One region of the Comamonas endophytica genome, then DNA from elsewhere that is predicted to be linked to it. Evidence: predicted binding sites of a transcription regulator. Region 1 holds the regulator's gene; each other region holds the start of a gene.
The links. The regulator sigma-54, encoded in region 1, starts transcription at its own class of promoters, with help from an activator protein. The targets are predictions, from matches to a motif close to TGGCANGNAANCTGCTTT.
Positions count from the first base shown of each region.

Region 1 (7,051 bases):
CCGACTACGGAGACGACAAGGACCGGGTCATGCGCAAGCGCGACGGCGGCTACACCTACTTCGTGCCCGATGTGGCCTACCACATCGCCAAGTGGGAGCGCGGCTTCACCAAGGTCATCAACATCCAGGGCACGGACCACCACGGCACGATCGCGCGGGTGCGCGCCGGCCTGCAGGCCGCCGATGTGGGCATCCCCCAGGGCTATCCCGACTACGTGCTGCACACCATGGTGCGCGTGGTGCGCGGCGGCGAGGAGGTCAAGATCAGCAAGCGCGCGGGCTCCTACGTGACGCTGCGCGACCTGATCGAGTGGACCAGCAAGGATGCGGTGCGTTTCTTCCTGCTCAGCCGCAAGCCCGACACCGAGTACACCTTCGACGTCGACCTGGCGGTGGCGCAGAACAACGACAACCCGGTCTATTACGTGCAGTACGCGCATGCGCGCATCTGCTCGGTGCTCAAGGCCTGGGGCGGCGATGCGGCCACGCTCAAGGACGTGGACCTGTCGGCGCTGGAAGGCCCGCAGGCCCAGGCGCTGATGCTGCAGCTGGCCAAGTACCCGGACATGCTCACAGCCGCCGCGCAGGGCAATGCGCCGCACGACGTGACCTTCTACCTGCGCGACCTGGCCGCGGCCTACCACAGCTACTACGATGCGGAGCGCATCCTGGTCGACGACGAAACGGTGAAGCTGGCACGCCTGGCATTGATCAGCGCGACCCGCCAGGTATTGCACAATGGCCTTGCGGTGCTGGGCGTGTCCGCTCCAGAACGCATGTAAACCGATCACATCATGAAGACACAGCAACGCGGCGGCACCGTTCTCGGCATCATTCTCGGCATCATCTTCGGCCTGGGCGCGGCCCTGGGCGTGGCGGTCTATGTCAGCAAGGTGCCGATGCCCTTCCTGAGCAAGGCCAAGAACGCCGACCAGGACGCGGCCGAAGCCAGGAAGAACAAGGACTGGGATCCGAACTCGCCCCTGTACGGCAAGAACCCGGCGCGCATCACAGTGCCGGCGGCACCCGAGGTGGCAGCGCCTGCCGCGGATGGCGTGGCGGCCGCGCCGGCGCCGGATGCAGCGCCGGCGACGACTGCGGCATCGCAACCCGTGGCACCGGTGACGTTGCCGCCCAAGCCCGAGCCCAAGACCAGCACAGCGGGCAAATCCAGCGATCCGCTGGGTGATCTGGTCAAAGCCAAGTCGGCCGAGGCCAGCGCGGCCGAGAGCTTCAATTACTTCGTGCAGGCCGGTGCCTTCCGCAGCCCCTCCGATGCCGAGGCGCAACGCGCCAAGCTGGCGATGCTGGGCTGGGAGTCGCGCGTGAGCGAGCGCGAGCAGAACGGCCGCACGGTGTTCCGCGTGCGCGTGGGTCCTTTCGGCAAGCGCGACGATGCCGAGCAGCTCAAGACCAGGCTCGAGGGCGCAGGCGTGGATTCCGCGCTGGTGCGCGTGCAGCGCTGAACTTTTTGGCGCGCCACCCCTCTGACTTACGAACCGAACCAGGAGTGTTGTTCCATGAAACGCCGTGATTTTTCCCTGGCTGCCGCTGCCGCAGCTTCCGCATCCGCTCTTTCTTTCGTGGCCACGCCCGCGCTGGCCCAGGCTGCGTTCAAGGAAGGCAAGGATTACGCCAAGCTGGGCAAGCCCGTCGCCACCACGGCCGGCGCCGGCAAGGTCGAGGTGCTCGAGTTCTTCTGGTACAGCTGCCCGCATTGCCATTCCTTCGAGCCCGCGTTCGCGGCCTGGAAGTCAGCGGCGCCCGCCGATGTAGTGGTGCAGCGCGTGCCCGTGGGCTTCAACGCCAGCTTCATCCCCCAGCAGAAGCTCTACTACGCGCTGCTGGCCATGGGCAAGCTCGATGAAGTGCACCCCAGGGTGTTCCGTGCGATCCACGTCGAGCGCAACCGCCTGGCCAAGGACGAGGACATCTTCGAATGGGTCGGGAAGCAGGGCGTGGACGTGAACAAGTTCAAGGAAAGCTACAACTCCTTCACGGTCTCCAACCAGGTGCGCAAGGCGACCCAGCTGCAGCAGGAATACAACGTCGAGGGCGTGCCCTCGATCGGCGTGGCCGGCCGCTACTACACCGATGGCACGATGGCTGGCAACATGGCCAACGTGCTGCGCGTGACGGACCATCTGATCGCCCTGAGCCGCAAGGGCTGAGGCCACGCGGGGCCGCGGCCCCTGCATGACGGGCCCGCCTTGCGCGGGCTTTTTTGTGCCTGCTGGCGCCATGGACTTGCCGGGCGGGGCCATCCACGCACGGGGTTCCAGGCGGTGCCTGGGATTTAATGGGTCACACGCCCTACAATGGTCGCAAGATTCGTGCCCTCCATGAAAAAACGCCTACTTCCCCTTCTCCTGCTTTCAGCCCTTGCCTGCGGCGCGGTGCAGGCCGAAAGAGCCGATCGCAACAAGCCCATGAACATCGAGGCCGATGCGCTGCGCCACGATGAACTGCAGCAGACCAGCGTCTTCACCGGCAACGTGGTGATGACCAAGGGCTCGATCGTGCTGCGCGGCGCGCAGTTGGACGTGCGCCAGGATGCCCAGGGCTACCAGTTCGGCACGGTGAAGGCCGAGGCGGGCAAGCGCGCCTTCTTCCGGCAAAAGCGCGATACCCAGCCGGGGCAACCCGATGAATTCGTCGAGGGCGAGGCCGAGGTCATCGAATACGACGGCAAGGCCGACAACGTCCGGCTGATCCGCCGCGGCGAACTGCGCCGCCTGCGCGGAACGGCGCTGACCGACGAGATCACCGGCGCGGTCATCGTCTACAACAACCTGACCGATGTGTTCACCGTGGACGGCCAGGCCCGTGCTCCGGGTGGCGCCACCGGCGCCGCATCCGGCGGGCGCGTGCGCGCCGTGCTTGCCCCCAAGGAGCTGCCGCCGGCCGCGGCGCCCGCGCCGGCCACGAACCTTCGGCCCAGCACCACCCTTCCCTCGAACCAGTGAGCGGCGCTTCCGTGAACGCAACCTCCCCGCAGCCCGAATCCAGCCGCCTCGAAGTCAAGCATCTGGCCAAGTCCTACGGCAGCCGCAAGGTGGTCAAGGACGTCTCGCTGGCGGTGCAGAAGGGCGAGGTCGTGGGATTGCTCGGCCCCAACGGCGCCGGCAAGACCACTTCCTTCTACATGATCGTCGGCCTGGTGCGCTGCGATGCCGGCGACATCTTCATCGACGACCAGGCGGTCGGCAACATGCCGATCCACCAGCGCTCGCGCCTGGGGCTGTCGTACCTGCCGCAGGAAGCATCGATCTTCCGCAAGCTCAGCGTGGAGGACAACGTGCGCGCCGTGCTCGAGCTGCAGCGCGACGAGCAGGGCCGGCCCCTGACCCGCGACGAGATCGAGCGCCGCCTGCTGGCGCTGCTGCAGGAACTGCGCGTGGACCATCTGCGCGCCTCGCCCGCGCTGGCGCTGTCGGGCGGCGAGCGCCGGCGCGTCGAGATCGCGCGCGCGCTGGCCACGCAGCCGCGCTTCATCCTGCTGGACGAACCCTTTGCCGGCATCGACCCGATTGCCGTCATCGAGATCCAGCGCATCATCGGCTTCCTCAAGGCACGCGGCATCGGCGTGCTGATCACCGACCACAACGTGCGCGAGACCCTGGGCATCTGCGACCACGCCTTCATCATCAGCGACGGCCATGTGCTGGCCCAGGGCACGCCCGCCGAGATCGTCGAGAACGCCGACGTGCGCCGGGTGTACCTCGGCGAGCACTTCAGGATGTGAGCGCCATGTCCATCAGCCTGTGCCGGTTCGGAGGGGAACGCCGTTGAAGCCGGGTCTGTCGCTACGGGTATCGCAACACCTCGCCCTCACGCCGCAGTTGCAGCAATCGATCTGGCTGCTCCAGCTCTCGACGCTGGAGCTGAGCCAGGAAGTCGAGCACATGCTCGACGACAACCCCTTTCTCGAACGCACCACGGAAGAAGCCGAGCGCGAGGAATTCGGCCTGGCGCAGTCCGACGTGCCGGCGCAGCGCGACGACTATGCCGAGGATGCGCAGCATGCGTCGGCAGAGATGTCGGGCAGCAGTGGCGATGCCGACGCCGGCGAGGTCACTGCGCCGGCCGATGCCGCGCCCGATTGGGAAGGCGACGGCAGCAGCGATCTCGCGCCCGATGACAGCGAGTGGGGCGGCGAGGCGCGCGCGCGCAATGGCAGCAGCGAGGACGACGCCGAGGCCCAGGACCTGGCGCACGGCCACGAGTCGCTGACCGATCACCTGCACCGCCAGGCGCTGTCGCTCAGGCTGGGCGAGGTCGATCGCGCGGCGCTGCGCTTTCTCATCGAGTCGCTCGATGACCATGGCTATCTGGAGGATTCGCTCGAGGAACTGGCCGCGGGACTGGCCGGCGCGGATGCACTGGAGGAGCAGGAGGAACTGGTGCACCGCTTCACGGTGGCGCTGCGCCTGCTGCAGTCGCTCGAGCCGGTGGGCGTGGGAGCGCGCAACCTGGCCGAATGCCTGACCCTGCAGCTGCAGCACCTCGCGGCGCAGGACGACGACCAGACCGACGAGGCCACCGTGCAGACCGCGCTGCGCATCTGCGCGCAGCCCATGGACCTGCTGGCGCGCCGCGACGTGCGCCGCCTGATGCAGGCCTGCGCGGCCAGCGAGGAGCGCGTGCGCGCGGCCATGGCGCTGATCGCGCGGCTCGAGCCGCGGCCCGGGCGGCGCTTTGCCGACGTGGAGCGCAACCTGGTCGTGCCCGACGTGATCGTGCGCAAGATGGCGCGCAGCCGCGGCGACGGCCAGCCGCAGTTCAGCGTGCAGCTCAATCCCGAGGTGATGCCGCGGCTGCGCGTGCATGACATCTATGCCAACGCGCTGCGCGGCCACAAGGGCAGCGAGGGGCACGCGGCGCTGCAGCAGCGGCTGCAGGAGGCGCGCTGGTTCATCAAGAACATCCAGCAGCGCTTCGACACCATCCTGCGCGTGTCGCAGGCCATCGTGCAGCGGCAGAGGAACTTCTTCACCCATGGCGAGCTGGCGATGCGCCCGCTGGTGCTGCGCGACATCGCCGACGAGCTGGGGCTGCATGAATCGACCATCAGCCGCGTGACCACGGCCAAGTACATGGCCACGCCGATGGGCACCTACGAGCTCAAGTATTTCTTCGGCTCGGGCCTGGGCACGGAGACCGGCGGCAATGCCTCGAGCACGGCGGTGCGCGCGCTGATCAAGCAGTTCGTCGCGGCCGAGAATCCGCTCAAGCCTCTCTCGGACAGCCAGCTGGCCGAAATGCTCAAGGAGCAGGGCATCGAATGCGCGCGCCGCACCGTCGCCAAGTACCGCGACGTGCTGAAGATCGCGCCGGCCAATCTGCGCAAGTCGCTATAGCGCGCGGGGCCGGCAAGATGCCCTCCAATGCGCGCATTTGACGGCAAACGCGTATCCTTGGCGCCCTGCTATGAACCAACTGCAACTGTTTTTGCCCTGCGCCGCCGGCGTGGAGGACTATCTGGCCGACGAGGCCCACCGCATCACGGGCCTGACCGGGCACGACCTGCTGGTCGGGCGCGGCGGCGTGATGCTGCGCGCCTCGTGGCGCGACGCGCTGCTGCTGAACCTGCACAGCCGCCTGGCGCAGCGCGTGCTGGTGCAGCTTTCGACCTCGATGTACCGCAACGAGAACGACCTGTACCGCGCGGCCAGCGAGGTGGCTTGGGAGATCTGGTTCAGCCCGCGCGAGAGCTTCAAGATCGAGTTCACCTCGCAGCACAGCCCGCTGACCAGCCTGAATTTCGCGGCGCTGCGCGTCAAGGACGCGATTGCCGACCGCTTCCGCGCCAAGACCGGCGTGCGTCCCGATGTCGAGACGCGCTACCCGGACGTGCGCGTGCACCTGCACCTGACCACGGACGAGGCGACGATCTACATCGACACCTCGGGCGAGGCGCTGTTCAAGCGCGGCTGGCGCGAGGACAAGGGCGATGCGCCGCTCAAGGAAACGCTGGCCGCGGCAATGATTGCCGCGACCGGCTGGGACCCGCATGGCGACAATCCGCAGCCGCTGTACGACCCCTGCTGCGGCAGCGGCACGGTGGTCATCGAGGCGGCGCAGATCGCCTGCCGCATTCCGCCGGGCATCCAGCGCCGCTTTGCCTTCGAGAAGCTGGTGCCGTTCCAGCCGCATGTCTGGGAAGCGATCCTGCGCCAGGCCGAGGCGGCGATCTGCGAGAGTCCGGTCGGCATCTACGGCTCCGATGTCTCCCACCGCATGGTGGATTTTGCCGAACGCAATGCCGAGCGCGCGGGCGTGGCCAGCGCCGTGAACCTGCGCGGCGGCGACGCGCTGCAGCGCATGCCGCCGAGCGAGCAGCCCGGCGTGATGGTGCTCAACCCGCCCTATGGCGAGCGCATCGCCGCGGCCGGCTCGGCCGGGCGCAACGCGGCCGAGCGCATGGGCCAGGTCGAACGGGCCGGGCGCGAGACCGCGCAGACCGAGGATGGCGTCGAGTTCTTCGGCCAGTTGGCATCCCACTGGAAGAAGAACTACAGCGGCTGGCAGGCCTGGATGCTCACGCCCGACCTGAAGCTGCCCGGCAAGATGCGCCTCAAGGAGTCGCGCCGCGTGCCGCTGTGGAACGGCCCCATCGAGTGCCGCATGTTCCGCTTCGACATGATCAAGGGTGCCGTCAAGCCGCGGCGCAGCACCGACGGCGGTGCAGGCAGCCAGCCCGCATGAAGATCGTGCTGCGCTGGCCGCATTGCAATCCTGGGGCCGGCCACCCGGGCCCCGGGCCGCGTCCCCTGGTGCTCGACACCAACATGGTGCTGGATCTGCTGGTCTTCGACGACGCGGCCATCGCACCGGTGCGCGCGCTGCTGGCCGAGGGCGCGCTGCGCTGGATCGCCCATGCCGCGCAGCGCGTGGAGCTCGAGCGCGTGCTGGGCTATCCGCAGATCGCGCCGCGCGTGGCCTTCTACGGGCTGAGCACGGACAGCGTGCTGGCGGCCTTCGACAGCGCAGTGGAGTATCTGCCCGAGGCGCCGGCGATCCGCGTGATCTGCAAGGACCCGGACGACCA
Region 1 covers NZ_CP106881.1:2,099,012-2,106,062, forward strand. The annotation lists gene argS (arginine--tRNA ligase) at 1-782, shown strand, start outside; gene M9799_RS09390 (SPOR domain-containing protein) at 795-1,466, shown strand; gene M9799_RS09395 (thiol:disulfide interchange protein DsbA/DsbL) at 1,521-2,171, shown strand; gene lptA (lipopolysaccharide transport periplasmic protein LptA) at 2,343-2,966, shown strand; gene lptB (LPS export ABC transporter ATP-binding protein) at 2,978-3,745, shown strand; gene M9799_RS09410 (RNA polymerase factor sigma-54) at 3,789-5,360, shown strand; gene M9799_RS09415 (THUMP domain-containing class I SAM-dependent RNA methyltransferase) at 5,431-6,708, shown strand; gene M9799_RS09420 (PIN domain-containing protein) at 6,705-7,051, shown strand, end outside.

Region 2 (7,051 bases), 1.1 Mb from region 1:
ACGGCAAGCTGGATGTGCAGCCGAACCGTGGCGCCTTCGTGCCCACGCCCACGCCGGCGCAGGTGGTGGACGCCTACCAGGCGCGTGTGGCACTGGAGTGCGGTGCTCTGATGGAGCTGTCGGCCAGGATCACACCTGCCCAGCTCCAGCAGCTGCAGGAGATGGTCAGGCACGAGCACAGCGCCGCGGCCAGCGGCCAGGCACGCCAGCATTCGGTGCGCATGGCCGGCAACTTTCACACGGCCGTGGTGGAGATCCTTGGCTCGCCCACGCTGCTGGCCATGTGCCGGCAGTTGATTGCGCGCACCCAGATGTATGTGGCGCTGTATGAACCACAAAGCGCCAGCGAATGTGCGCCCCAGGAGCATGCCCAGGTGTTGCAGGCGCTGGAGAAGCGCGATGCGCAGGGCGCCGCGCAGGCCATGAAGGCGCATTTGCTGCTGGTGCAGAACCGCGTCTTGCAGCGCATGCAGCCACGCCCCTGCGCGCCCGTGGCGGACATCCTGAAATCCATCATCCAAGGCCACTGATGCAATTGCTGCTTCTCAACCCCAATACCAGCGACCACGTCACGCAGCGCATGCGGCAGACGGCCCAGACCGCCTTGAGCGGCGCGGCGGATATCGTGGGCGTCACGGCCACCGAAGGCCCGCGCATCGTGGGCAGCCGGGCCGAGAACGTGCTTGCCGCGCAGCAGGCGCTGGCGCTGGGCGTGGCGCATGCCCCGGGCATGGACGCCGTCATTCTGGCCATCTCCACCGATGCCGGCCTGTGGGCCCTGCGCGAGATATTGGACATTCCCGTGGTCGGCATGCTCCAGGCCGCCTTGCTCTGTGCCGCCCAGCTGGGCCAGCGCGTGGGTCTCATCACGCTGGGCGCGCACATGCTGCCGGTCTATCAGGAGCAAGCCCGCCTGTACCAGCTCGACGGCTTGATGCATGCCTGGAGCGCGCCGGCCTTGCCCCAGGCCTTCGCCCCCCACGCCCAGGCCGTGGAGCCTGAAGTGCTGGCACAGTTGCAGCTCCATGCCGAGCAGATGATCGACAGCCACGACCTGGATGTACTGGTCCTGAGCGGCGCGGTGCTCAGCGGCTACCGCGCGGCGCTGCAGGCGCAGCTGCCGGTGCCGGTCATCGACGGCATCGAGGCGGCCGCCTGGCAGGCGGTGGCCATGGCCCGAATGGGCAGCGCCAAAGCGCGCATCGGCAGCTTTTCCCGGGTCATGGGACGGGAGGTGAGCGGGATGCCAGCGCAATTGACGGCCCGAATGCGGGCGCTCGTGTAGCCTGCGGGTGGCGCAAGGGGACCAGATCTGCAGCCCCTGCATTCCGCTCAATCCTCGCGCATCAGCGGGCTGCGCATATCCAGCTGCCAGATCCGTTCCGCCTGCGCCGCCAGTTGCAGCACGCGCGCATCCTGGAAGCGTGCCGCCGAGATGTGCAGCCCCAGGGGCAAGCCGTTGCGCCCGAAGCCGCAGGGCACGGAAACGGCGGGCACGGCGCCGTAATTGAAGATCGGCGTGAAGGCGGCATGGCCGCGCGGGCCGGCAGGCATGCCGCCGATCATGGCCGGGCCCATCAGCCCGTGCGGCCAGGCTTCGACGGGCGCCGTCGGACACAGCAGGGCGTCGTAGCGCGCATGCAAGCGCGTGAAGCTGGCGTGGAACTGCTCGCGCAGCTTGAGCAGTTCTGTGATGCGCATGCCGCTGAGGGCCGCACCCAGCTCGATCTGCTCGCCCAGGTTGGGCATGATGCGCTCGGGGTGGGCGGCCCAGTCCTGGCCAAAGCGTTGGGCCAGGCCGGCCTGCTGGATGGCAATCAAGGGATATTCGCGCGCGCCCTCGGGCCAGACGGGGTCGGCGCGCTCGATGTTCCAGCCGGCCTGGCGCAGCGCATCCACGGCATGCTCCATGGCGGCCAGCACATCGGCGTCGATGGCCAGATCGCAGCCCAGCTGTGGCGACCAGGCCAGGCGCAGGCCACGCACGTCCTGGTGCAATTGCGCCATGGCATCGGGCTGGGCGAAGGCGGGGCATGACAGTGGGTCGGCTGGCTCCCAGGCGGTCAGGCAGTCCAGCATCCAGGCCGCATCGCCGACATTGCGCGCCAGCTGGCCGATGACCGAAAGCAGATGATTGGGATCGTCGAAGCCTTCGGCGTTGGGCACGCGCCCCAGGGTGGGCTTCATGCCGACCAAGCCGGTGTGCGCGGCGGGGCGGCGGGTGGAGCCGCCGGCATCGGTGGCCAGCGCGAGATGGCCGATGCCCGCGGCCAGCGCCGCCACGGCGCCGCCCGACGAGCCGCCGGGCGTCAGCCGCGTATCCCAGGGGTTGCGGGTGGTGCCGTGCAGCTTGGTAGTTGTGATTCCCATGCAGGCGAATTCCGAGCAGGTGGTCACGCCCAGGGGGATGGCGCCGAGGGCGCGCAGCCGCGCCACGCACCAGCTGTCCTGCGGCGCTATGAAATCCTCGAACAGAAGGGAGCCAAAGGTGGCGGGTGCGCCTTGCAGCCACAGGTTGTCCTTGACGGTGAAGCACACGCCGGCCATGGGCAGCGATTCGCCGGCAGCCAGGCGCGCATCGACCTGTGCCGCGGCTTGCAGCGGGATCGCGGCATCGAAGAAGGCAAAGGCGTTGAGCTGCGGGTTGAGCTGCTCGATGCGCGCCACCATGTGGCGGGCGACATCGGTGGCGCGGAGCTGGCCGGCGAGGACCTGCTGGGCAGTGTGCTGGGCGGACCATTGATGGAGAGCGGTGCTGGGCATGGCAGAGCAGATGGTTGATGGGAAGTTGTATCCAATTTGAAGCAGCTGCACCAAGGAGACACACGCAGTGCCCCGATGGGGTGCGGCAGGGCTCAAATGAACGGGCAGTGCAGAGATCTGTATGCAATTCCGGTTCCAGCTTTGGATGGACTAGCGAAACTTTGTATACATGTACTGGTTGTTTTGCTGGAAATACGCTGTGTCCTGGCACACGATTTGCATTACATGTGCACCCCGCAAACCACGCCGCTCCCCAAGAAAGACCCGTATGACCGAATCTCCACCTGCCGCAGCCTTCGACCTGGTGGTGCGCAATGCCCGCGTGATCACGGCCGCCGACGAAATGCATTGCGACATCGGCGTGAAGGACGGGCGCATCATGCAGATGGGCGCTGGCCTGGCGGGCGGCACCCGGGAGATCGACGCGCAGGGGCGGGCCGTCACGCCCGGCGGCGTCGATGCCCATTGCCACCTCGAGGAAATCACCAGTGGCCCGGTGCGCATGGCCGATGATTTCGACACGGGCACGCGTGCCGCGGCCTGCGGCGGAACGACCACCGTGATCCCGTTTGCCGCGCAGCAAAAGGGCCATTCCCTGCGCGCCGCCGTGGAGGAATACCGCCAGCGTGCCGCGGGGCGCGCGCATGTCGATTACGCGTTCCACATGATCGTCACCGACCCCACGCCCGAAGTGCTCGAGCGCGAGCTGCCCGCGCTGATCGCCGAGGGCTTCACGTCATTCAAGATCTACATGACGTATGACGCGCTCAAGCTCGATGACGGGCAGATCCTGGACGTGTTGTCGGTGGCGCGCGCGCATGGCGCGATGGCCATGGTGCATGCCGAGAATGCGGAATGCATCGCCTGGCTGACGCGCAAGCTCGAAGCCGCAGGCCGCACCGCGCCACGCTTTCATGCCGTGGCCCGGCCGATGCTGGTGGAACGCGAGGCCACGCACCGCGCGATTTCCCTTGCCGAGCTGGTGGACGTGCCGATCCTGATCGTGCATGTCTCGGGCCGCGAGGCGGTGGAGCAGATCCGCTGGGCACGCTCCAAGGGCCTGAAGATCTTCGCCGAAACCTGCCCGCAATACCTGTTCCTGACCAGCGAAGACCTGGGGCTGGACGACAGCTACGAAGGCGCCAAATGCGTGTGCAGCCCGCCGCCGCGCGACAGCGCCAACCAGGAAGTGATCTGGGATGGGCTCAATGACGGCCTGTTCTCGGTGTTCTCCTCGGACCATGCGCCTTTTCGCTGGGATGGCGAGCAGGGCAAGAGGCCGCAGGGCCAGGAGGTTGCATTCGGCCGCATCCCGAATGGCATTCCGGGCATCGAGACCCGCATGCCGCTGCTGTGGTCGCAAGGCGTGCTGGCCGGGCGCATGACGCCGCAGCGCTTCGTCGAGCTGACCTCGACCGGGCCCGCCAAGGCCTACGGCCTGCACCCGCGCAAGGGCTGCATCGCGATCGGCGCGGATGCCGACCTGGTCATCTGGCAGGAAGGGGACTTCACGCTCACCAACGGCATGCTGCACCACAACGTCGACTACACGCCCTATGAAGGCATGCAGTTCAAGGCCTGGCCCGCAATGACCATCGCGCGCGGCCAGGTGCTGTGGGACGGCCGGCACTTCACCCCGGCGCCGGGGCATGGCCAGCTGCTGGCGTGCGGCGAGCCGAGCCTGCTGGCCGAGCGCGCGCGCTTCACGCACCGCTACCGGCCGCAGTGCACCGCGGACGATGGCTGCTGAGGGCCAGGGCCGACCGACCCTCTTTTCTTTTCCACCAGCGGCTGGCGCGTACATGCGCCGGCGCTGCTTTTCAGGAGACACGCATGCGCTTGCTCATCATCAACCCGAATATTTCCGAGAGCGTCACGCAGCTGATCGAGGCCGAGGCCCGCCTGAGCGCGGGGCCACAGACGGCGCTCACCATGCGGACCGCGCCCTTTGGCGTAGCCTATATCGAGACGCGCTTCGAGGCGCTGATCGGGGCCTATGCCGTGGCGCAGGTCGCGGCGGAGCATGTGGCCGGGCACGACGCAGTGATCGTGGCGGCCTTCGGCGACCCGGGCCTGGCGGCCCTGCGCGAAGCCCTGCCGGTGCCGGTGCTGGGCATGACCGAGTCGGCATTGGCCACGGCCTGCCTGCTCGGGCACCGTTTTTCCATCATCGCCATCAGCCAGCGCATCCAGGCCTGGTACCGCGAAGAGGTGCAGCGCCACCAGCTGCAGGGCCGGCTGGCCAGCATCCGGGCGCTGGACGAGCAGCTGGCCAATATCGGCGCGGTGCAGCAAGACCACGAGGCCGCCTTGCTTAGCCTGTGCGAGCAAGCCATCCGCGACGACGGCGCCGAGGTCATCGTGATCGCCGGTGCGCCGCTGGCGGGCCTGGCGCGCAAGCTCAAGGACCGCATCGGCGTGCCGGTGGTCGATGGCGTGTCCAGCGCGGTGCAGCACGCCCAGAGCCTGGTCAACCTGCAGCCGCGCAAGGCCACGCAAGGCAGCTATGCCCGGCCTCCACGCAAGCCCCACCAGGGCCTGCCGGACAGCCTGGCCGCGCTGCTGGGCTGAGCGTTCTGCTTCCAACTGCCATTTGCCCACAGGAATTTCCATGACCGCCGAAACCCCCAAAACCTTGCGCCTGGGTGTGCTCACCCCTTCGTCCAACACGGCGCTGGAGCCGTTGACCAGCGCGCTGGTCGCCAGCTACCGGCCCGAGCGCAGCGCGCTGGAGGCGGCCGATGCCGGCGCGGTGACGGCCCACTTCGCGCGCTTCAAGGTCACCGAGATCGGCCTGAACCACCAGGCGCTGAACCAGTTCGACGACAGCCACATCCTGGCCGCGGCGGATCTGCTGGCCGATGCGAAAGTCGATGTGATCGGCTGGAGCGGCACGGCCGCCGGCTGGCTGGGGTTCGAGAAGGACCAGCAGCTGGTGCAGAGAATAGAGCAGCGCACCGGCATCGCGGCGACCACCGCTGTACTGGCGCTCAACGAACTGCTGGCGCTGCGCGGCATCGAGCGCATCGCCATCGCCTCGCCCTATACCCAGGACGTGCAGCAGCGGATCGCGGACAACTACGCCCGTGCCGGTATCGAGGTCGTGGCCGAGACGCACGAAGGCATTCGCGACAACCACCAGTTCGGCATGCTCGAGCCCGCGCTGCTGCTGCAGCGCCTGCGCGCCCTGGCCGGGCACGAACGCGCGCCACAGGCCTTGATCACCTACTGCACCAACCTGCGCGCCGCGCAGTTGGCGCCGGCCCTCGAAGCCGAATTCGGCGTTCCGCTGCTGGACACCGTGAGCACCACCGTCTGGGGCATGCTGCGGCGCGCGCAGTGGCCCACCGCGCCGCTGAGCCCATGGGGCATGCTTTTCGAGGAGGCGGTCCCGGCCCGGATCTAGGACCCAGAAGCGGCCATCTCCCACGGGACACCATCGAGTGTCCTTTTTTGCGCCGGCGGCCAACAAGAAGGCCGATGCCCGCTGAAGGCAGCGGACATCGGCCGGATGGCGAAGCGCAGGCCGATTACGCGGCCATGGCTGCGGAAGAGGGCCGCAGCAGCTGCAAGATGGTGCGCTTGTAGTCGTTGAAGCGCGCCGAGGTCGGGTCGCGCGGGCGTTCCAGGTCGATCTCCATCATCTCGCTCAGCCGGCCGGGACGCGCCGACATCACCGCCACATGGGTGCCCAGCGTCAGCGCCTCATCGATGCCATGGGTCACGAAGACGATGGTGGTGTTGCTCTCGCGCCAGATGCGGATGATCTCGGCGTGCATGTCCATCTTGGTCTGCTCGTCCAGCGCGCCAAAGGGTTCGTCCATCAGGATCACTTCCGGATTCATCAGCAATGCCCGGGCGATGCCCACGCGCTGGTTCATGCCGCCGGAGAGTTCGCTAGGATAGTGGTTCTCGAAGCCGCGCAGTCCCACCATGTCGATGAACTTCTGCGCGCGCTGGCGGCGTTCGTCGCCGCCCCCGCGCCCCTGCATCTTCAGATGGAAGGCGACGTTCTCCCATACCGGCAGCCACGGCATCAGATTGGCCTGCTGGAACACGAAGCCGCGGTCCGTGCCCGGCGCGGTGACGACGCTTCCGCCCACGTTGACGGTGCCCGAGGAGGGGTTGTCGAAGCCGGCAATCATGTTCAGCAGGGTGGACTTGCCACAGCCGCTGGGCCCGAGCAGGCACAGGAAGTCATTGCGCTTGACCTGAATGCTGACCTCCTGCAGCGCCGTGACCGGCGCCTTGCGCTGGGGGTCCTCGAAAATGCGCGAGACCTTGTCGA
Region 2 covers NZ_CP106881.1:3,242,138-3,249,188, forward strand. The annotation lists gene M9799_RS14790 (GntR family transcriptional regulator) at 1-530, shown strand, start outside; gene M9799_RS14795 (aspartate/glutamate racemase family protein) at 530-1,285, shown strand; gene M9799_RS14800 (amidase) at 1,333-2,763, opposite strand; gene hydA (dihydropyrimidinase) at 3,032-4,513, shown strand; gene M9799_RS14810 (aspartate/glutamate racemase family protein) at 4,597-5,334, shown strand; gene M9799_RS14815 (maleate cis-trans isomerase family protein) at 5,375-6,169, shown strand; gene M9799_RS14820 (ABC transporter ATP-binding protein) at 6,294-7,051, opposite strand, start outside.
Region 2: a site for sigma-54 is predicted at 2,969-2,986, ahead of hydA (dihydropyrimidinase). Genes of this name have one in related genera too.

Region 3 (7,051 bases), 1.3 Mb from region 1:
AACGCGCGCTGATGAAGGAATTCGGCCTGGACGAGACCGTCCTGACCGAAGAGGAAATGCTGACCCGCCGCCAGCGCCTGAAGGCGCTGATCAAGCTGGGCAAGACGCGCGGCTACCTGACGCACGGCGAGATCAACGACCACCTGCCCGACAAGCTGGTCGATGCCGAAACGCTGGAAGTCGTCATCTCCATGCTCAACGACATGGGCGTGGCGGTCTATGAACAGACGCCCGACGCCGAGACGCTGCTGCTGAACAACACCGGCCAGTCGGCCACGACCGAAGAGGAAGCGGAAGAAGAAGCCGAAGCCGCGCTCTCGACCGTGGACTCCGAGTTCGGCCGCACCACGGACCCGGTGCGCATGTACATGCGCGAGATGGGCACCGTCGAGCTGCTCACGCGCGAAGGCGAGATCGAGATCGCCAAGCGCATCGAAGGCGGCCTGCAGGACATGATGGAAGCCATCAGCGCCTCGCCGGCGACGATCGCCGAGATCCTCAACATGGCCGAGGAGATCCGCAGCGGCAAGGTCGTCATCTCGACCATCGTCGACGGCTTCTCCAACCCCAATGAAGCCGACGACTACGTGGCCGAGGAAGACTTCGACGAATTCGACGAAGAGGACGACGACGACGGCAAGGGCGGCTCCAAGGCGCTGACCAAGAAGCTCGAAGAGCTCAAGAACGATGCGCTGGCGCGCTTCGACAAGATGCGCGACCTGTTCGAGAAGATGCACAAGATCTACGACAAGGAAGGCTACGGCACTCCCGCGTACATGAAGGTGCAGGCGGCGCTGACCGAGGAGCTGATGACCATCCGCTTCACGGCCAAGACCATCGAGAAGCTGTGCGACCTGGTGCGTGCCCAGGTCGATGACGTGCGCAAGAAGGAACGCGAGCTGCGCCGCATCATCGTCGACAAGTGCGGCATGCCCCAGGAAACCTTCATCAAGGAATTCCCGGCCAACCTGCTGAACCTCGAATGGGTGGTCAAGCAGGCCCACTCCAACAAGTCGTGGAGCACCGTGCTCGAGCGCAACATCCCGCCCGTGCAGGAGCTGCAGCAGAACCTGATCGACCTGCAGACGCGCGTCGTGGTGCCGCTGCCCGGCCTCAAGGACATCAACAAGCGCATGAACGACGGCGAGCGTGCGTCGCGCGATGCGAAGAAGGAGATGATCGAGGCCAACCTGCGCCTGGTGATCTCGATCGCCAAGAAGTACACCAACCGCGGCCTGCAGTTCCTGGACCTGATCCAGGAAGGCAACATCGGCCTGATGAAGGCCGTGGACAAGTTCGAATACCGCCGCGGCTACAAGTTCTCGACCTATGCCACCTGGTGGATCCGCCAGGCCATCACGCGCTCGATCGCCGACCAGGCGCGCACCATCCGCATTCCGGTGCACATGATCGAGACCATCAACAAGATGAACCGCATCAGCCGCCAGCACCTGCAGGAGTTCGGCTTCGAGCCCGATGCGTCCATCCTGGCGGCGAAGATGGAGATCCCAGAGGACAAGATCCGCAAGATCATGAAGATCGCCAAGGAGCCGATCTCGATGGAAACGCCGATCGGCGACGACGACGACAGCCACCTGGGCGACTTCATCGAGGACGGTGCCAACACCGCCCCGATCGACGCCGCGATGCAGGCCGGCCTGCGCGACGTGGTCAAGGACATCCTCGACGGCCTGACGCCGCGCGAAGCCAAGGTGCTGCGCATGCGCTTCGGCATCGAGATGTCCACCGACCACACGCTGGAGGAAGTCGGCAAGCAGTTCGACGTGACGCGCGAACGCATCCGCCAGATCGAAGCCAAGGCGCTGCGCAAGCTCAAGCACCCTTCGCGGTCGGACAAGCTGCGCAGTTTTATTGATTCGCTCTGAGCAATCGCCTCTGCGCCATGGAAAAAGCCATCCCTCGGGATGGCTTTTTTTCGTTCGGGCTGAGCCCGTCTGGACGCCCCCGCCGAAGGATGGACGGCTTGGCTCGTGCACCTCGGGAAAGCCGTGCCGGCTTTTTCGCGCAGGCCCTTCATGGTTCGACGGGCTCACCACGAACGGTACAACATCCGTTCGTCCTGAGCTTGTCGAAGGATGGACGGCCGGCACTCAAGTCCCTCAACAGACCTTCGCCAAGCCCAGGAAGACCATTCATGCTTCGACAGTGCCCTGCGCCAAGCTCGGCACGAACGGTGTAGAAACTTTCGCCCCGGTCTCAATACGCCTTGAAATTCGCCGCCACCCGCTGATTCAGATAGTCCCCCGCAGCAATAGGCGGATATTTCTTCCCCGGTCCCTCGATGAGCGCATCGCGGTTGGCCTGCGCAAAGAACGCCAGGCTGTAGCGCGGCCCCATGTATTCCCCGGGCAGCGGGTTCTTCACGCGGTGGAAGTTCGAGGGCAGCTGGTCGTCGCTCCAGCGCATCAGCATGTCGCCGATATTGCAGGTGATCGCCTTCTCGTCGGGCTCGACCGAGGTCCACTTCTGGCTGTCCATTTCCTTGCCCGGGCAGACCTGCAGCCCGCCCTGCCCCTGGCGCTGGAACAGCAGGCTCAGGCAGTCGAAGTCGGTGTGCGCGCCGGCGCGCCACAGGCCCAGGCTGGCCTGTTGTTCCGGGGGCGTGGCGAAGTAGTGCAGCAGGCGCAAGGTGCTCTGGTAGCTGGGCTGCGCCGGGTCGTGCGCGCGCAGGAAGAATTCGTCGTCGAAGCCCAGCTTCCAGGCAAAGCACGACAGCACCTGCATCGCCACCCGCCAGCACTGGCCCTCGAAGGCCAGCATCGTTGCCTGGAAACCGGCCAGTTCCTGCTCGGTGGGCCACAGGCCGTGCATATGCGGGCGCGTGATCTGGTAGGACTCCTTCTGGTCGGGCGTGCCGGTCGAGGGGCGCACCTGGGCGCGGCTTTCCCAGCCCACGTTCAGCGCTTTCTTCAGCGGGTATTGGGCCTTGACGGCATCGGGCAGCGCAAAGAAGCGCTCGGCCATGGCAAAGGCTTCATGCACGTCGTCCAGCGCGATGCCGTGGTTCACGACCTGGAAGAAGCCGACGTCGACGGCGGCATCCCAGAGCTGGTTGGCGATCTCGATCTTGCGCTCGGCAAAATCCGACAGGTCGATGCGGCGGATCTCGCGGCAGCGGCTCTCGCTGCCCATCGCGCCCATGCGCGTTTCCTTCTGCAGCTCGGTCATGTCGTAGGTGGCGGTGCTCATGCGGTTCTCCAATATGAAAGGGTCTACCCGCGCGTGGCTTCAGTGCTCCGGGGGCCCCGGCGCTCTCCTGAAGCCATGGGCGCTCGGGGCGCGGGCGGGCTTCAAGAGCAATTTCCGGCTGGCTGGGTCGCTTGGACCGCACAGTGAACGCTTCTACTCCTGCCGGGAATCAAGCAAGAACGGTGCCCGACTGGCATGCAAAGTGCATGGCAGCCAGCAATCGCCACCCCATTGAAGGAGACCGCCATGTCCGCACTGATGTTCGCCACCCCCGCCCCGCTGGAAGATCCCATGCCTCTTGGCGATGCCGACGGCACCTATCTGCGCCAGGCCATTGCCCTGTCCCACACCGCGCGCGCGCGCGGCAACCGCCCGTTTGGCGCAGTGGTCGTTGGCGGCGACGGAAAACTGCTGGCCGAAGCCTATTGCAACACCACCGAGACCGGCGACTGCACGGGCCATGCCGAAACCAATGCCGTGCGCCAGCTGGGGCCCAAGGTGCCGCGCGAAGTGCTGTCCAACGCCACCCTGTATTCGTCCGGCGAGCCCTGCGTGATGTGCGCGGGCGCGATCTTCTGGTCGGGCATCGGGCGCGTGGTGTTCGGCATCGATGCCGTGCGCCTGCGCGTGTTCCGCGGCGAACGCGCCGAGCAGCGCGATGCCGAGCTCTCGTGCCGCGACGTGTTTGCCGCGTCGCCGCACGCCATCGAATGCATAGGCCCGGCGCTGCTCGACGAGGCCAGCCTCCCCCACGTGGGATTCTGGAAATCCTGACACGGCACAATCGCCGCTTCCCCGCATTTGCCCGCCCCATGACCGCATCCGACGCCGAAGTCCTTCCCAGCCGCGCCAAGCAGGGGCGCGAGCGCATCCTCTGCGCGATCCGCGAGGCGGCAATTGCCGAGTTCAGCCGCCACGGCTTCAAGGGCGCCTCGACCAAGGCCATTGCCGAGCGCGCGGGGCTCACCAAGCCACAGCTGCACTATTACATCAGCAGCAAGGAAGAGCTCTACGAGGAACTGCTGTATTCGGTGCTCAATGGCTGGTCCAGCGCCTTCGTGTTCGACAGCGACAGCGACGACCCGCGGGCGGTGCTTGGCGGCTATGTGCGCAAGAAGCTCGACTATGCGCTCGACAACCCCGGGCTGTCGCGCATCTTCACCACCGAGGTGCTGGGCGGGGGGCGCAACCTGGGCAAATACTGGCCGGTGGCCGTGAAGTCCACGCAGCAGAAGGTGCAGCTGATCGACCGCTGGATCGCCGAGGGGCGCATGCGCGCCCTGGACGCCACGGTGCTGCTGATGCAGATCTGGGGGATGACGCAGCACTACGCCGACTATGGCGTGCAGGTGCACATCATGCTGGGCCTGGCGCCCGACGAGCCCATCGACCGCGAGCCGATCCGGCGCGAACTCACCAATTCCGTGCTGTTGTCCTGCGGGCTCGCACCAGAATAGGACAGCGGCAGCAACGGCTGCACGCCTGCGGTCGATGCGCCGGCACGAGGGCGCGCCCGGCGCTTGCAAGCCTTGCTGGCATGCGATTTGCAATAGTTTGACCAATCGATCAAATCAAATGGTCAAAAATGCAAATCTCCGCCTCCACCGCAGCGCCCCCTGCCACCGAAGCCGCCTTTGAACTGGTGCTGGCGCGCAGCCAGTTGCGCCTGAATGTCGAGCCCGGCGAAAGCATGGCCGACGTGCTGCAGCTGGCCGGCATTGCCATCGACACGCTGTGCGAGCAGGGCGTGTGCGGCACCTGCGCCACGCGCTGGCTCGAAGGCGCGCCCGCGCATCGCGACAGCTGCCTCAGTGCCGAGGAGCAGCGCACCCATGTCGCGGTGTGCTGCGCGCGCAGCCATGGCGCCAGCCTCACGCTCGATCTCTGAGGCCTGGCATGCGCGTCCTCGTGATCTATTGCCATCCGGTGGAGACCAGCTACCACGCGGCCTTGCATACCGAGCTGCTGCTCAACCTGCGCGGCGCGGGCCACGAGGTGGACGACTGCGACCTCTATGCGGAAGACTTCAACCCGGTGCTGAGCCGCGAGGAACGCCTGGGCTACCACGAGGTGCCTGGCAACCGCCTGCCGGTACAGGGCTATGTGGACCGGCTGCTGTGGGCCGAGGCCCTGGTGTTCTGCTTCCCCACCTGGTGCTTCGGCATGCCGGCCATGCTCAAGGGCTTCTTCGACCGCGTGCTGATGCCCGGCGTGGCCTTCGACATCAGCGATCCGCAGAACGTCAAGCCGGCGCTGACGCATATCAAGCGCATCTCGGCCGTGGTGACCTACGGCCGGCCGCGCTGGACCGCGCTGCTGATGGGCGATCCGCCGCGCAAGTCGGTGACGCGCTACCTGCGCCTGCTCACGGGCGGCCGGGCGCGGGTCGACTACCACGCCTGCTACCACCTCAATGTCGCCACGCCGCGGCGCCTCGAAGCCTTCAAGGCGCGCGTGGGCGATGCCATGGCGCGCCTTGCCTGAAAGACCCCACATGCCTTCTCCCGACCATCTTCTGGGCGCGCGCCTGCCGCGCTGGCTGCTGCCCGCGCAATGGCCTGAACAGGCGGGGCAGCCTGTGCTCGCCGACCTGAATCTGTCCCAGGGCCGCGTGCGGGGCATCGCGCCGCACGATCCAGCAAGGGCCCCGGCCGGTGCCTGGCATCTGGACGGCGCGCTGGTGCTGCCCGGCCTGGTCGATGCGCATACCCATCTCGACAAGACCTTCACGCTCTCGCGCATGGGCACCGTGAAGCCCGGACTGCTGGGCGCCATCGAGGCGATGATGGCCGACCGCCCGCACTGGACCGAAGCCGATATCCGCACCCGCGCCGGCCGCGCGCTGCAATGGGCTCATGAAGCCGGCACGGTCCACCTGCGCACGCACTGCGACTGGTGGGAGCCCGACGCCCAGCCGCTGGCGTGGAACGTGCTGCGCGAACTGGCGCAGGAATGGGCGCCGCGCCTGACGCTCGAGCGCGTGGCGCTGATTCCGCTGCATCTGTATTCAGAGCGTGACGATGCCATGCGCCTGGCGCGCACGATGGCCGCCAGCGGCCCCGGTGCGCTGCTGGGCGGCTTCGTGCACACGTCGAACTGGAACCCGCAGGCATTGCGCCACCTGTTCGAGGCCGCGCAGCGGCATGGCTTGGATGTGGACCTGCATGTCGACGAGGAACTGACGCCGCAGGCCCAGGGCCTGGCGACCACCGCCGCGCTGCTGCGGGAGCTGCGCTTCGACGGCCATGTGGTCTGCGGCCACACCTGCGCGCTGGCCGTGCAGGACGAGGCCCAGGCGCTGGCCACGCTCGATGCCGTGGCCGCCAGCGGCATCACGCTGGTCACGCTGCCCATCACCAATCTGCTGCTGCAGGACGCCACCACGGGCCGCACGCCGCGCCAGCGCGGGCTGACGCTGGTCAAGGAAGCGCGTGCGCGCGGCATTCCGGTGCTGATCGCCAGCGACAACGTGCAGGACCCGTTCTGCCCGGTCGGCAGCTTCGATCCACTGGAAGCATTGAACACCGGCGTGCTGGCGGCGCAGCTCGAACAGCCCTTCGACCTTTGGTCCGAGGCGCTGTGCCGCGCCGACTGGCTGCGCCGCGGCGCGCCTGCCTTGCCGCTGCAACCCGGCAGCAGCGCCGACCTGATCATCTTCCCGCAGGCCGATTGCTGGGGCTTTCCCTCGCGCACCCAGGCGCGCGTGGTGCTGCGCCAGGGTGCGGTCGCCAGCGGCCAGGCCAGTGCCACATGGTCCCGATCTTCCATCCCCACAAGGAGTTTCGCATGAGCGCCACCACCCCGGGCATTGCCCAACCCCTGGCGCGCTATGCCGCGTGGC
Region 3 covers NZ_CP106881.1:804,854-811,904, forward strand. The annotation lists gene rpoD (RNA polymerase sigma factor RpoD) at 1-1,886, shown strand, start outside; gene M9799_RS03455 (isopenicillin N synthase family dioxygenase) at 2,218-3,210, opposite strand; gene M9799_RS03460 (nucleoside deaminase) at 3,457-3,984, shown strand; gene M9799_RS03465 (TetR family transcriptional regulator C-terminal domain-containing protein) at 4,023-4,667, shown strand; gene M9799_RS03470 (2Fe-2S iron-sulfur cluster-binding protein) at 4,796-5,098, shown strand; gene M9799_RS03475 (NAD(P)H-dependent oxidoreductase) at 5,107-5,694, shown strand; gene M9799_RS03480 (amidohydrolase family protein) at 5,705-7,000, shown strand; gene M9799_RS03485 (RidA family protein) at 6,997-7,051, shown strand, end outside.
Region 3: a site for sigma-54 is predicted at 3,405-3,422, ahead of M9799_RS03455 (isopenicillin N synthase family dioxygenase). Genes of this name have one in related genera too.